DNA from 2 places in the Pseudomonas sp. H1_G08 genome. Region 2 is predicted to be linked to the other one. Evidence: riboswitches for the same ligand, from Rfam matches in the RefSeq annotation. Region 2 holds a riboswitch; the other holds the start of a gene.

Evidence for each region. A riboswitch is a leader RNA that binds a small molecule or an ion and turns the genes downstream of it on or off. The one in region 2 is predicted to bind cobalamin.
Region 1: linked by a shared signal. The riboswitch ahead of cobO (cob(I)yrinic acid a,c-diamide adenosyltransferase) and the one ahead of AB4N85_RS06970 (CbtB domain-containing protein) in region 2 are both predicted to bind cobalamin.

Annotation. Positions count from the first base shown of each region.
Region 1 is NZ_CP162822.1:723,082-730,251, reverse strand. It holds gene AB4N85_RS03375 (cobyrinate a,c-diamide synthase) at 1-1,353, opposite strand, end outside; gene cobO (cob(I)yrinic acid a,c-diamide adenosyltransferase) at 1,350-1,961, opposite strand; cobalamin riboswitch at 2,045-2,274, opposite strand; gene AB4N85_RS03365 (hypothetical protein) at 2,437-3,021, shown strand; gene AB4N85_RS03360 (PQQ-dependent sugar dehydrogenase) at 3,088-4,401, shown strand; gene AB4N85_RS03355 (C40 family peptidase) at 4,529-5,065, opposite strand; gene AB4N85_RS03350 (C40 family peptidase) at 5,281-5,898, opposite strand; gene hda (DnaA regulatory inactivator Hda) at 6,090-6,794, opposite strand; gene AB4N85_RS03340 (AI-2E family transporter) at 7,001-7,170, opposite strand, start outside.
Region 2 is NZ_CP162822.1:1,537,971-1,545,140, reverse strand. It holds gene cobN (cobaltochelatase subunit CobN) at 1-2,900, opposite strand, end outside; gene cobW (cobalamin biosynthesis protein CobW) at 2,903-3,967, opposite strand; cobalamin riboswitch at 4,067-4,278, opposite strand; cobalamin riboswitch at 5,186-5,404, shown strand; gene AB4N85_RS06970 (CbtB domain-containing protein) at 5,528-5,725, shown strand; gene AB4N85_RS06965 (CbtA family protein) at 5,737-6,438, shown strand; gene AB4N85_RS06960 (cobalamin biosynthesis protein) at 6,435-6,848, shown strand; gene cobM (precorrin-4 C(11)-methyltransferase) at 6,927-7,170, shown strand, end outside.

The DNA of each region.
Region 1 (7,170 bases), 810 kb from region 2:
TTCAGGAAGCTCACCATTCACTGTGGGAGCGAGCTTGCTCGCGAAGGCGGCCTCACGATCTGGCGCAAACAATGCGGCAATCGCAGTCGGATTCGACGGGAAATAAAAATGCACATAAGAAGCCGTCATCCGCCCCTCGCGATAAACCGCCTCGGCCCCACGCCCGCCATTAGGACTCACCCCCCGGGCAATCGGCGTCAGCTCTGTGGTGGTCAGGGAATGATGATAGGTATGCCCACGCAAGGAACCTTCCGGCAGCTCAACCGCCTGCAACGCCAGCGCCGCCAGACGCTTCTGCATCACCGCCTCGCCCTTGAGCAAACCGACCAGCTCAGCACGGGTGCCTTCCACGTCGGTCAGCGAATCAAGCAGATAAAGCATGCCGCCACACTCGGCGAGCAACGGCTTGCCCGCCGCATGGTGCGCGCGGATCGCCGCCAGCATTGAGGCGTTTTGCGCCAGCGCGACGTGATGCAGCTCTGGATAGCCGCCCGGCAGATACAGGCTGTCCGCCTCGGGCAATCGGGTGTCGCGAATCGGCGAGAAGAAGCGCAATTCGGCGCCCATCGCCCGCAGCAGATCGAGACTGGCGCCATAGGTGAAGGCAAAGGCTTCATCGCGGGCAACGGCGATGCGCACACCTTTTAATAGAGGCTCGGCGGCGATGACGTCAGGCCCGGCGAATTCAACGGCCGGTGGCAGCGCGACCTCGCAACTGCTGGCCAGCGCATCGGCGGCCGCGTCGAGGCGCAGATCCAGATCATTCAATTCGCTGGCCTGAACCAGGCCGAGGTGGCGGCTCGGCAATTCGATACCGGTTTCGCGGGACAGCGCACCGTACCAGCGCAGACCTTCGGTGAGGCTGCCTTCGAGTAATTGCGCATGGCGCAAGGTGCCGACGCGGTTGGCCAGCACGCCAGCGAACGGCAAGTCCGGCTGATACTTGGCCAGGCCCAGCGCCAAGGCGCCAAAGGTCTGCGCCATGGCGGTGCCATCGATCACGCCGAGCACCGGCACACCGAAGTGGCGCGCCAGATCAGCGCTGGATGGCGTGCCGTCGAAAAGGCCCATCACGCCCTCGATCAGAATCAGGTCAGCCTCGGCGGCGGCTTCCCACAACAGCCGGCGACTTTCCTGCTCGCCGACCATCCACATGTCCAGTTGATACACCGGCGCACCGCTCGCGCGCTCGAGGATCATCGGGTCGAGAAAGTCCGGACCGCATTTGAACACGCGCACCTTGCGCCCTTGGTTGCGATGCAAACGGGCGAGTGCGGCGGTGACGGTGGTCTTGCCCTGACCGGAGGCCGGCGCGGCGATCAACACCGCCGGGCAGTGACGTGGTTGCTTCAAAGTTCGACGCCTTTCTGCGCTTTGATCCCGGCCTGAAAGGCGTGCTTGAGCATGCCCATCTCGGTAACCGTGTCGCCCATCTCGATCATTTCCGGCTTGGCGCCGCGACCGGTGACCACCACGTGCTGCATCGGCGGGCGCGCTTGCAAATCGCTGAGCACCTGATCGAGATCGAGGTAGCCGTGCTTGAGGGCGATGTTCAACTCATCGAGCACTACCAGACCGATCGAAGGGTCGCGCAACAATTCGCGCGAGACTTCCCAAGCGGCGGTCGCAGCGGCGATGTCGCGCTGACGATCCTGGGTTTCCCAGGTGAAGCCTTCGCCCATGACGTGGAAACGCACCTGCTCGGGGAAGCGGCGGAAAAACAATTCTTCGCCTGTGCTGTTGCGGCCTTTGATGAACTGCACAACGCCGCACTGCATGCCGTGGCCCATCGCGCGGGCGAGCATGCCGAACGCCGAGCTGCTCTTGCCTTTGCCATTGCCGGTCAGCACCAACACCAGGCCACATTCGTCGGGCGAGCTGGCGATGCGTTCGTCGATCACGGCTTTCTTGCGCTGCATGCGCGCCAGATGGCGTTCGTCACGCTCGGGGGAATCAGTCATGGGGGGAGCTCTCCGTTGAGGCTGGATAACGGCGGGCAGGCACAAGAATAGACGGCAAAAAGCCTGGCATCGCCCACCGTGATGCCGCTGAGATGGATCAGGCCGGTCTCCGGGCTCATGAGCGGCGTTTCGCCGGACTGCGCGCCTTCCCGCTTCTTTCGAGGCAGTGGCTCAAGGCGCAGTTTTCACTCATTTACCGTTGCGGGGGCAGCGCCGGGATCGTCGTGGCTTCGCTTGAAGACCACCCTCACCGGCTTCCCTGTTTCACTCTGTCGACGCGGGGCCACAGAGCACCTGAAACAAGCGGCGAAGGTTAGAGGGTTGGGGGTGGAGCGTCAATTGAAGAGGCGCTTTGCGCGCGAATAACTGCCGCTGATCCATTGTGCAGCGGCAATCTTGTGCCAGACTGCGACAAGTGATATCAAAGAGCCATGCTTTTCCCGAAAAGCCCACTACAACAATAAGGATGACGACGATGCAAGGCATGATCATCAGCAACCCGCGCCTGGAATTCCTGCGCCCGGTGCTGGAACGCTGGTTTGACTGTATCGATCGCTACAACACCGTTCGCGGCGACAACGACACGCCATATTGGCACGACGAGAAAGCCAATCTCGGCCTGCTCGCGGCAGCGGCGTGGATGGATGAAATGGTCACGCTGAACGACACGGCCACGCGCAAACAGAACGAAGAAGGCGAACGCAATGCTCGCGCCGACCTGCTGATTGCCGGCGCCGAAGACCGCGCGTTCATTCAGGCCACGCAACGCTGGCCACGGGTCAACAACCTCAACCTGACCCAGGCACTGCTCGACGTCACCGCTGATGCCAAGCGCATCAGCTACGCCAGCGATCTCAAGCTCGGCTGCCTCTTTGTTGCTCCGCAAAAACCTCAGCACAGCGCCAGCCCCGAAGAATTGCAGGACATGGTCGACGACCTGCAAAAGGAACACACCTGCGCCGTGGCCTGGTATTTCCCCTACGCCTATCGCAAATTGCACAGCGACGCGGGCAACTATCATCCGGGCATCGCCATGCTGTTCAAGGAAGCCCGCGGTTGAGCAGTTGAACCATCGGGCCTGCGCCCTCCTCTATGTTTAGGAATGCATTCATAGGGAAGATCAGCAATGCGCAAGGCCCAACTCGCTCTTATCATCGCCGTCGCTGGCGGGCTCGCCGCCTGCGGTGAAACCTCCAGCCTGCAAGTCTCCGACGGCACCGGCCCGTCACCGAAACTGCCCGAACCGAACAAGACGCTGATCCCGACAGTCAACATCGCCCCGGCGGTGGGCTGGCCGGACGGCGCGAAACCGACCGCAGCGGCCGGCACCCAGGTCGCCGCGTTTGCCGAAGGCCTTGATCACCCGCGCTGGCTCTACGTGCTGCCCAACGGCGATGTGCTGGTGGCGGAGACCAATGCGCCGCCCAAGCCCGATGACAGCAAAGGCATTCGTGGCTGGGTGATGAAGAAAGTCATGGGCAAGGCCGGCGCCGGCGTGCCCAGCCCGAACCGCATCACCCTGCTGCGTGATGCCGACCACGACGGCGTCGCAGAAACCCGCACGGTGTTCCTGCAGAACCTCAATTCGCCGTTTGGCATGACGCTGGTCGGCAACGATTTGTACGTTGCCGACACCGACCGCCTGCTGCGCTTCAACTACGAGCCGGGCGCCACCGAGATCAAGACCCAACCGATCAAAGTCGTCGACTTGCCCGGCGGCACGCTGAATCACCACTGGACCAAAAACGTCATCGCCAGCAAGGACGGCAACAAGCTCTACGTCACCGTCGGCTCGAACAGTAACGTCGGCGAAAACGGTCTGGATCAGGAAGAAGGCCGCGCGGCGATCTGGGAAGTGGATCGTGCGACCGGCAATCACCGGATCTTCGCCTCGGGTATCCGCAACCCCAACGGCCTCGCCTGGGAACCTACCAGCGGCGCATTGTGGACAGCAGTCAACGAGCGTGACGAAATCGGCAGCGATCTGGTGCCGGACTACATCACCTCGGTCAAGGACGGCGGCTTCTATGGCTGGCCGTTCAGCTACTACGGCCAGCACGTCGATGTGCGGGTCAAACCGCAGAATCCTGATCTGGTGGCCAAGGCCATCGCTCCGGATTACGCGGTCGGTCCGCACACCGCTTCGCTGGGCCTGACCTTCGCCGAGGGCAACCGCTTGCCGGCGCAATTCAAGGAAGGCGCATTCATTGGCCAACACGGCTCGTGGAACCGCAAACCGCACAGTGGCTACAAGGTGATTTTCGTACCGTTCACTGGCGGCAAACCGACCGGGCAGCCGGTGGATGTGCTGACCGGTTTCCTCGACAAGGACGACAATGCGCTGGGCCGCCCAGTTGGCGTGGTCATCGATCAGCAAGGTGGCTTGCTGGTGGCGGATGATGTGGGCAACAAGGTGTGGCGCGTTTCTGCCAGCAAGTAAGTTAAGCGCGAAGCAAAAAATGTGGGAGCGAGCCTGCTCGCGAAAGCGGTTTATCAGTTAAATCATTGTCAACTGACACTCCGCCTTCGCGAGCAGGCTCGCTCCCACATTTAGTTATGCATACGCACTAGGGGTTATGCGCCAGCTGCCCCGGCTGCAACACCCGCTTGGCGCTCAGATACGCCTTCTGCCAATACGCTTTCGACAGACTGTCGAGCTTGACCGTGCCGCCAGTGGCCGGTGCATGCACGAAGCGACCCTCGCCGACGTAAATCCCCGCATGACTGACCTGCGAGCCGCCATTGGTGGCGAAGAAAATCAGGTCGCCGGTTTGCAAGCCTTCCTTGCCGACATTCGGCGCCTGCATGACGATCATTTCGCGGGTCGAGCGTGGCAGCGAAATTCCCGCCGCGTCGCGGTAGACAAACCCGATCAGACCACTGCAATCAAAGCCCGAATCTGGCGTGTTGCCGCCCCAGCGATACGGCGTGCCAACCAGGCCGAGGGCGCGGAACAGCACGTCTTCAGCAACGGGGGAAAAAGCCTGGGAGGGAGCGAACACGATCGGCGCGCGAACCACGGGGGCTGGCGGCGGTGTACGGCTGGCGCAGGCGCTGAGCAGCGCGGCGCAAAGGATCAAGGTGAGGCGGGCCGACATCGTCATAAGCAGAACATCCTGATCTGGCTGCGGCTTTCTCTGCCGAATGGACAGAAACAAAACCGCCTGCGTCATCACGCAGGCGGTTTGCCATCAATATAGATTCAGGATTCTAGCGGCTACGCGGCAAACTTCAAGTAAGACTTTAACTTCACCTTGTAAAGTTTAGGTCTACTCCGTTGCCGTGCCGTTTTGTCGCCGCGAACGCAGCGACATGCAGGTTACTTGCGAGCGGTGACCACGGTCGGCGCCATGGCGAGTGCACGCTTGGCTTCGATGAAAGTCTTGCTCCAGTAGCTGTCACCCAGGCTGTCGATGCGAACACCGCCGCTGCGACGACTGCTGGAGTGAATGAACTGGTTGTCACCCAGGTAGATCCCGGCGTGACTGACACGACCGCGACGACCATTGGTGGCGAAGAACAGCAGATCACCCGGCTCAAGGTTGCTGCGCGAAACCAGCGGCGCATCAACGTTGATCATTTCGCGAGTGGAGCGCGGCAGGTTCATGCCCGCCTCTTCACGGAACAGGTAACCGATGAAACCGCTGCAATCGAAACCGGCTTCAGAGGTACCGCCGAAACGGTAACGAGTACCGATCAGGGACATGCCGCGTTCGAGGATGCTGTCAGCCAGTACAGGAAGCTGATAAGGCTTGCTGCCGTTGAACTGGTTGAGTTCTTTTTCGGTGTCCAGCTCTTCCTGGTAAATAACGGAAGACTGGGCGGTAGCAGAATTCTTGACCTGTTGCGGCGGCTCTTGAACCGGAGAATGAGCAGCACAACCGAATAACAGGGTAACGAGTGCGAAAGGCACGAGGGGTGCGAAGCGCTTTAGCATGGGCACGACCGTGGCTGATAGTTGTAAAGAAGCCGAGACTATGCCCGCTATCGTCCTCATTTGCAAATTCAATCGAACTTTATGTGACTTCCCGGTTTCGCGTTTACATCTAAGCGCTTAATCCGCCAGGCCGCTCAATCGCCGCAGGCACGGAGGTTTTCTGGCGCCTGAAAGCTGGCAAAAGCCCACTACTACCAGCCAAGAGTTTCCTTGAGGAAGGGAATGGTCAGCTTGCGTTGCGCTTGCAGGGACGCCTGATCAAGCTGCTCGAGGAGATCGAACAGCGCGCTCATGCTCCGCGTGCCGCGAGTGAGAATGAAGTGCCCGACTTCATCGGTCAGGTGCAGACCGCGACGGGATGCGCGCAATTGCAACGCACGCAATTTGTCTTCATCGGAGAGCGGGCGCATCTGGAAGATCAGCGCCAGGGTCAGGCGCGATTTCAGGTCGGCCAGCTTCACTGGCAATTCGCGCGGCGAAGTGGACGCGGCGATCAGCAGGCGTCGGCCGCTGTCACGCAGACGATTGAACAGATGAAACATCGCCTCTTCCCAGTCGGCCTTGCCGGCAATCACCTGCAAGTCATCCAGACAGACCAGTTCGTACTGCTCAAGGTTGTCGAGGATTTCCACGCCGCGGTCCATCAACTCGGCCAGCGGCAGATACACCGCCGGTTCGCCCATCTGCTCGAAGCGCAGGCACGCGGCCTGCAACAGATGCGTGCGCCCGACGCCGTGCTTGCCCCACAGGTAGATCAGGCTCTCCGTCCACCCGGCGTCGGCTTCGCAGAGACGCTCGACATAGCCGAGTGCAGCGGCATTGGCGCCTGGGTAGTAGTTGATGAAGGTGGCGTCGTCACGCAGACGCACACCTAGGGGCAGCTGAATCGGTTTCATGCTGACTGAACAGTTCTCAAAGGAACCGTTAGTGGCCTCTGTGTAAAGTTGGCGAAGTTTATACCCGTGAGGCTGAGCGCACAATGCGACAGACCCCAAGCAAAATCAAAGGTTTGCGTTGACGCAGCGGTTTGATGACAGATTCTCTGGCGCCCTCGCTCGAACGAAACGGACCAGCCCGGCCAAGCGCCGGGCGGCCCGCGCCATCACAACTCAGGTTCGTCAACGCCGCTGTAGATCCCGGAATCCTTATACAAGTCGTGGACATGACGCACCAGCACCATGATCACCGCCGCCACCGGCAACGCCAGCAGCACGCCGGTGAAACCGAACAGCTCGCCGCCAGCGAGGATCGCGAAGATCACCGCCACCGGGT
Region 2 (7,170 bases):
TCATCCACGCGCTGACTGCCCGTGGCCCAGACCGGACGCACGCCCATCAAAGCCATGGCCTGAGCAATGTCATCGCCGCCAGTGCGCATGGTTGCAGTGCCCCACACGGACAAGCCGAGGTGGCGCAAGTGATCGCCGTGGTCCTGCAGATGCCGTTCGAGAATCAGCGTTGCCGACTGGAATCCGATGCGCCACGCGGTAGTTGTTGGCAGATTGCGCACGTCGACTGAATAAAAATTACGCCCGGTGGGCAACACGTCGAGGCGGCCACGGCTGGGCGCACCGCTGGGGCCGGCCGGAACGAAACGACCGCTGAGGGCGTCGAGCAGACCGCGCATTTCGGCGGGGCCGCAAGCGTCGAGGCGCGGGGCGACGACTTCGCGCAGATGGTCGAGTATCGAATCAACCTCAGCCCAACCCGCCCCTTGTGGGAGCGAGCCTGCTCGCGAACTCGGTGTGTGATTCAACAATGATTTACCTGACTCACCGCTTTCGCGAGCAGGCTCGCTCCCACAGGGGACATTCAGTGCTTGGAAGATCAGGTCTGCGGCAAACAATTCGAGGCGTTCGCGGGTGTCGCCGGCGGTGCGCCATACTTCTTCGCTGATGGCCTGCAACTCGGTCGGGCGCGGGCCGCTCCACGGCTCGGCCAATGCGCAATCCAGCGGATCAAAACCCAGTTCAAACGCTTTGGCCAGTGCTCGCAACACACTCGACTGCGCACCCTTTCCGTCACCGCGCGGGATGCGCAGCAACGCCAGCAAGGTGTCGATACGCAAGCGCCCGCTCGGCGATTCACCAAAAATGTGCAACCCATCGCGAATCTGCGATTCCTTCAGATCGCACAGATAAGTGTCCAGACGCGGCAACCAGATCGCCGCATCGGCATCGCTGTCCAGCGCGGCATCCAGTTGCAATTCGCGGTCGATTTGCGTGTCTCGTACCAATTGCAGAATGTCGCGCTGCAACTCGCGGGCACGGCGCGGATCAAGCAGTTGCGCCTCGTAATATTCGTCGGCCAGCAGCTCCAGATTGCGCAGCGGCCCGTAGGTTTCGGCGCGGGTCAGCGGTGGCATCAGGTGGTCGATGATCACTGCTTGCGTGCGCCGTTTGGCCTGGGCGCCCTCGCCCGGATCGTTGACGATAAACGGATAGATATTCGGCAACGGCCCGAGCAGCGCGTCGGGCCAGCAGCCTTCCGACAGCCCCACCCCTTTGCCCGGCAGCCATTCGAGATTACCGTGCTTGCCGACGTTAATCACGCCGTGGGCGCCGTAGGTGTTGCGCAACCAGAAATAGAACGCCAGATAGCCGTGCGGCGGGACCAGATCCGGGTCGTGATACACCGCGCTCGGATCGACCTGATAACCCCGCGCCGGCTGAATGCCGACAAAGGTCAGACCGAAACGCAGACCGGCGATCATCAGCCGGCCGTCGCGACACATCGGATCGTTGTGTGGCGATCCCCAACGCTCGAGTACCTCGGCGCGATTCGCCTGCGGCAGTGCATTGAACATTGCCAGGTAATCGTCCATCGTCAGGCTCTGCTGGCACGGGCGCAGGTCGAGACTGTCGAGGTCGTTGCTGACACCGCCGAGCAATTGCTGGATCAGCTCGGTGCCGCTATCGGGCAACTCGGCCGTGACCGGATAACCCTCTTCGCGCAAAGCGCGGAGGATGTTCAGCGCCGCCGCTGGCGTATCGAGGCCGACACCGTTGCCGATGCGGCCGTCGCGGGTCGGGTAGTTGGCGAGGATCAGCGCGATGCGTTTTTCGCCATTGGGCACCCGCCCCAGAGCAATCCAGCGCCGCGCCAGTTCGGCGACGAAATCCATGCGTTCAGGTTGGGCGCGATAACAGACCACATCGGACTGGCTGCGCTCGCTGCGCCAGGCCAGATCCTTGAAGCTGATCGGGCGGCTGATGATGCGTCCGTCAAGTTCGGGCAAAGCAATGTGCATCGCCAGATCGCGCGGCCCGAGGCCCTGCTCGCTGTCGCGCCAGCCAGGCTCGTTGTCCTGGGCGCAGATCGCTTGAATCACCGGGATGTTGCGGCGAAACGGGCGCAGATGCGGCGCCTCGGGACTCGATTGGGCAAAACCGGTGGTGTTGAGAATCACCCCCGCCTCGACTTCATCCAGCCAGTCCTCGACCACCGACAAGCAACCGGGTTCTTTCAGACTGGCCACCGCGATCGGCAGCGGATTGAGCCCGGCTGCCTGCAAACGCTGACAGAACACATCGATGAACGCCGTGTTCGCCGCCTGCAAATGCGAGCGATAAAACAACAACGCCGCCACCGGTTGATCGGGCAGCCATTCGGCTTGCCAGTCACTCAGGGCAGCGCTGTTTTTCTGTGGGTGATAAATCGCCGTGCGTGGCAGGGTTTGCGGCTCGTTCCACGGGTAATCGCGGGCGAACCATTGGTTGCCCAGGCAACGGAAGAAATCCAGCGCGTTACCCATGCCGCCCTGACGCAGGAATTGCCAGAATCGATCGCGCACTTCGGCGCTGGCCGTGCTCAAGTCGCTGAGTTCGGGGTCCGGGCGGTCATCGCCGGGCACCAGGATCAGTTGCACGCCGCGTTCGGACAACTCGACCAGCCGCTCGACACCGTAGCGCCAATAGGCGATGCCGCCGTGCAGTGAGATCAGAATGACCTTGGCGTGGCGCAGCACTTCGTCGACATACAGATCGACCGAGGCATGATTCTGCACCTGCATCGGGTTGGCCAGACGCAGGCTCGGATAGTCATCGGGCAGTTGCTGCGCAGCCTCCGCGAGCAGCGCCAGGCTGGAATCGCCGCTGCACAGGATCACCAGCTCGGCGGGGGTTTGTCCGAGATCGGCAATGTTGTCGTCCGAGACGAATCCGCCGGGCTGGGTCCTGAGCAGGTGCATGGCTAAACGCTGAGCGCAGCGCGCAATTGCGCTTCGAGTTGTGCCGCATCAAGCTCCTGACCGATGAGCACCAGACGCGTGACGCGCGCTTCGTCGGCGCCCCACTGGCGGTCGAAATGCTTGTCGAAACGCGTGCCCACGCCCTGGATCAGCAGACGCATTGGTTTGTTCGGGATGGCCGCGAAACCTTTGACGCGCAGGATGCCGTGCTGCACCACCAGTTGCGTCAGCGCGTCGAGCAGCAAGCTTTCGTCGGCTTGCGGCAATTCGATGGAGATCGAATCGAAGGCGTCGTGATCGTGGTCGTCGTCATCACCGTCATGGTGATGATCGTGGTGGCTGTGGCGGCTGTCGATATGTTCTTCAGAGCCGGCACCGAGACCGATCAGCACGTCCAGCGGCAGGCGGCCGTTGCTGGCTTCGATGATTTTCACTGCTGGCGGCAGCTCTTCGGCGACTTCAGCGCGTACGCGAGCCAGATCTTCCGGGCTGGTCTGGTCGGCTTTGTTGAGGATGACCAGGTCAGCGCTGGCCAGTTGATCGGCGAACAATTCGTGCAGCGGCGACTCGTGATCAAGGTTCGGATCGAGTTTGCGCTGGGCATCGACCTGATCCGGGAACGCAGCGAATGTGCCTGCGGCGACCGCCGGGCTATCGACCACGGTGATGACTGCGTCGACGGTGCAGGCACTGCGAATTTCCGGCCACTGGAAGGCTTGCACCAGCGGTTTTGGCAGGGCTAGGCCCGAGGTTTCAATAAGGATGTGGTCGAGATCGCCGCGACGGGCAACCAGCTCGCGCATCACCGGGAAGAATTCTTCCTGCACCGTGCAGCACAGGCAGCCGTTGGCCAGCTCATAAACGCGGCCGCTGGCCTCTTCTTCGGTGCAGCCGATGGTGCATTGCTTGAGGATTTCACCGTCGATGCCCAGCTCGCCAAACTCGTTGACGATCACCGCGATGCGCCGGCCCTGAGCGTTGTCGAGCATGTGCCGCAGCAGCGTGGTTTTGCCCGAACCGAGGAAACCGGTGACGATGGTGACGGGGAGTTTGGCCAGTGTTTTCATCGGTATGCCCTTTGGCAAGCGGCGGGCATACGGGACGAGAACCGGCAGCGCGCATGCACGCCGGAAGCATTCGCCACCGGATCACCCCGCCCGGTTGTAGTGAGAATCTGTGACGAGGCAGGTCTCCTGGCTGACGGCGTTCAGGCGTTGGGCCTGGCGTCCATTGCGCCTTCCCGCTGGCTCATCGGTTGAGCTGGCAGTGGCGTGGCAACGAACATCACCGTTCACAGTTGCGGGGGCAGCCGCGGCTTTGACCGCGTTCCCTTCTTAGCTTCGGCGAGTGCCGAAGAACCTCGAAAGCGCAAGGCTACGCATGGGTCCGTCGTGGGTCAATGGTCGGTGAGTCTGAAACTGGGGGTATATCCGTTGCTGCGGTAACGGCTTCTTATGGTTTCGCTCTTACAGCGAGTCCCTTTTTCAAACGCCGGAGTGCCGGCCCAGCAAAAAGGAACCAAAAGGCTTTGCCCCGGCGTACGGCCCGCTCGCTGGAGCTGGGGTACCTTCGTTACGGGACCGATCCGGGCGCAGCGGCTACGGTTTGCTTCGCTGCACCTCCTTCCGCTGTGTACGACTGCGTCGTACGGTCGCTGCGCTCCCACCCCCGGATCGATCCCGTAACGAAGCCTGCCGAAGGGGCGAAAGATCAAAAGCCAGAGCAAAAGCAAAGGCAAAAGCAAAAGATCGCAGCCTTCGGCAGCTCCTACAGTTGGATCGCGCACCAGCTCAAGAACAGGTCGGATGTCAGGCCGCCTTCGCGAGCAGGCTCGCTCCCACAAAAGCAAAAGCAAAAGCAAAGCAGCGCAGCTGCCCGCGGCGCAGCCGCCCCACTCAACAATGAGCGCAAGCTCGAGTGCTCTTGATCTTGATCCACCGGCGACGTCGGAAGGCTGAGTGGAGGGATTGATCCGGGCGTGGGAGCGCAGCGACCGTTCGACGAAGTCGAACACAGCGGAAGGAGGTGCAGCGAAGCAAACCGGAGCCGCTGCGCCCGGATCAGTCCCGGAGCGAAGGAACCCGAGCCTGCGAGGGCCGAACGTAGGAGCAAGCCTTTTTGGGTACTTTTTCGGCGTTTGGAAAAAGTGCCTCGCCGTAAAGGCGAAACCGTAATCAGCAACACCCGCAGCAACGGATATACACACAAAAACACCCGAAAAAAAGCCCCCCCCGCAGCAACGGATCCGCCCCCGGAAATTGACTAAAAACCCAAACCCATGTTCTCCTGCACACCTTGTTACGGGTGCCCTTCACAGGGTGAAACGGGAAACCGGTGAATCATGTGCTTTACTCAAAGCCATGTCAGTCCGGTGCTGCCCCCGCAACGGTAAGCGAGCGAAGCGTCAGATCCACTGTGCCCCGGCATGGGAAGGTGATGCTTGCAGGTCGGCGACCAGCCAACCCCTCGCGAGCCCGGAGACCGGCCCGCAACACCCAGCGCGCGCAAGCGCCGCTGAACACAAACAAACCCGCGGTGGGCGGGCGCTGTTCGAAATCCCTGCGTGCCCGGCCCGCAGGGATTTTCATGCGCTCTGTTTACCCGCTGACATTTCAGAGGGAAGCGCTATGTCGATCATCAGTAACACCGTCAGCCACACTGACCACATCTCCAGCAGCACCACACTCGGCCAACGCGTCGCCGCCGCCCTCTTCGCCTCGATCCTCGGTGCCAGCCTGGTCTGGTTCGCCGGTTTCTCGCACATCGAAGCGGTGCACAACGCCGCCCACGATACCCGCCACAGCGCCGCGTTCCCGTGCCACTGAGGCCTGCCGAAATGATCAAACGTATCGCGCAAACCGCAGGCTTCACCGGCTTGCTGGCCGCCCTGCTGCTGACCCTGCTGCAGAGTTTCTGGGTATCGCCACTGATTCTGCAGGCCGAAACCTTCGAGAAATCCGAACCGGTCGCGCAAGTCCACGAACACGCCGCCGGCACCGCCGCCCACAGCCATGATGGCGAAGCCTGGGAGCCGGAAGACGGCTGGCAGCGTGTGGTCTCGACCACTGGCGGTAATCTGGTGGTGGCAGTGGGTTTCGCCTTGATGCTCGCCGGCCTGTACACCTTGCGCGCGCCGACCAAGACCTCGCAAGGGCTGCTCTGGGGTCTGGCCGGTTACGCCACGTTCGTTCTCGCGCCGACCTTGGGCCTGCCACCTGAGTTGCCGGGCACAGCCGCCGCCGATCTGGCTTCGCGGCAGATCTGGTGGATCGGCACTGCCGCTTCGACCGCTGTCGGCCTGGCACTGATCGCTTTCAGCCGTCACTGGCTGATGAAGCTTCTTGGTGTAGCGATTCTCGCCGTGCCGCATGTGATCGGCGCGCCGCAACCGCAGGTGCATTCGATGCTCGCTCCAAAGGCACTGGAAACCCAGTTCAAAATCGCTTCGCAGCTGACCAACGTCGCGTTCTGGCTGGCCTTGGGCCTGATCAGTGCATGGTTGTTCCGCCGCAAAAGCGCAGGCCCATATCAGGCATGACCGATGACCGCGCAGCGCCGACCCTCGTGGTCGGCCTCGGCTGCCAGCGGGGCTGCCCGGCCAGTACGTTGCGTGCGTTACTCGATCAAGCGTTGCAGGCGCACCGCATCGAGCTGCGAGCGGTCAAGGCTTTGGCGAGTATCGACCTCAAGCGCGACGAACCGGGGTTGCTGGAACTGGCCACACAATTGAACCTGCCGCTGCAGTATTTCAACAGTGCCGAACTGGCGCCCTATCAGCAGCGCCTCAGCCATCAATCGCAGATCGCCTTTGAGCGCACCGGCTGCTACGGCGTGGCGGAAAGCGCCGCGCTGGCGCTCGCCGAGCAACTGATTCAGGCGCCGGCGAAACTGCTGATCCACCGGCAGAAATATGCGCAGGCCACGCTGGCATTGGCCGGCGCTGCATAAAATCCCGATAATCCCCGCCATCGATCATGAGCACGCTTCATCTGCAGTGTGCCTGCGCCTCTTCACAAGGATTCAACGATGACCGTCTACTTCATCGGCGCCGGCCCCGGCGACCCGGAACTCATCACCGTCAAAGGCCAACGGCTGATTCGCAGCTGCCCGGTGATTATCTACGCCGGTTCGCTGGTACCCGCAGCGGTGCTGGAAGGTCATCAGGCCGAAATCGTGGCCAATAGCGCTGAACTGCATCTGGAACAGATCATCGATCTGATCAGGACTGCCCATGCCCAAGGCCAGGATGTGGCCCGTGTGCATTCCGGAG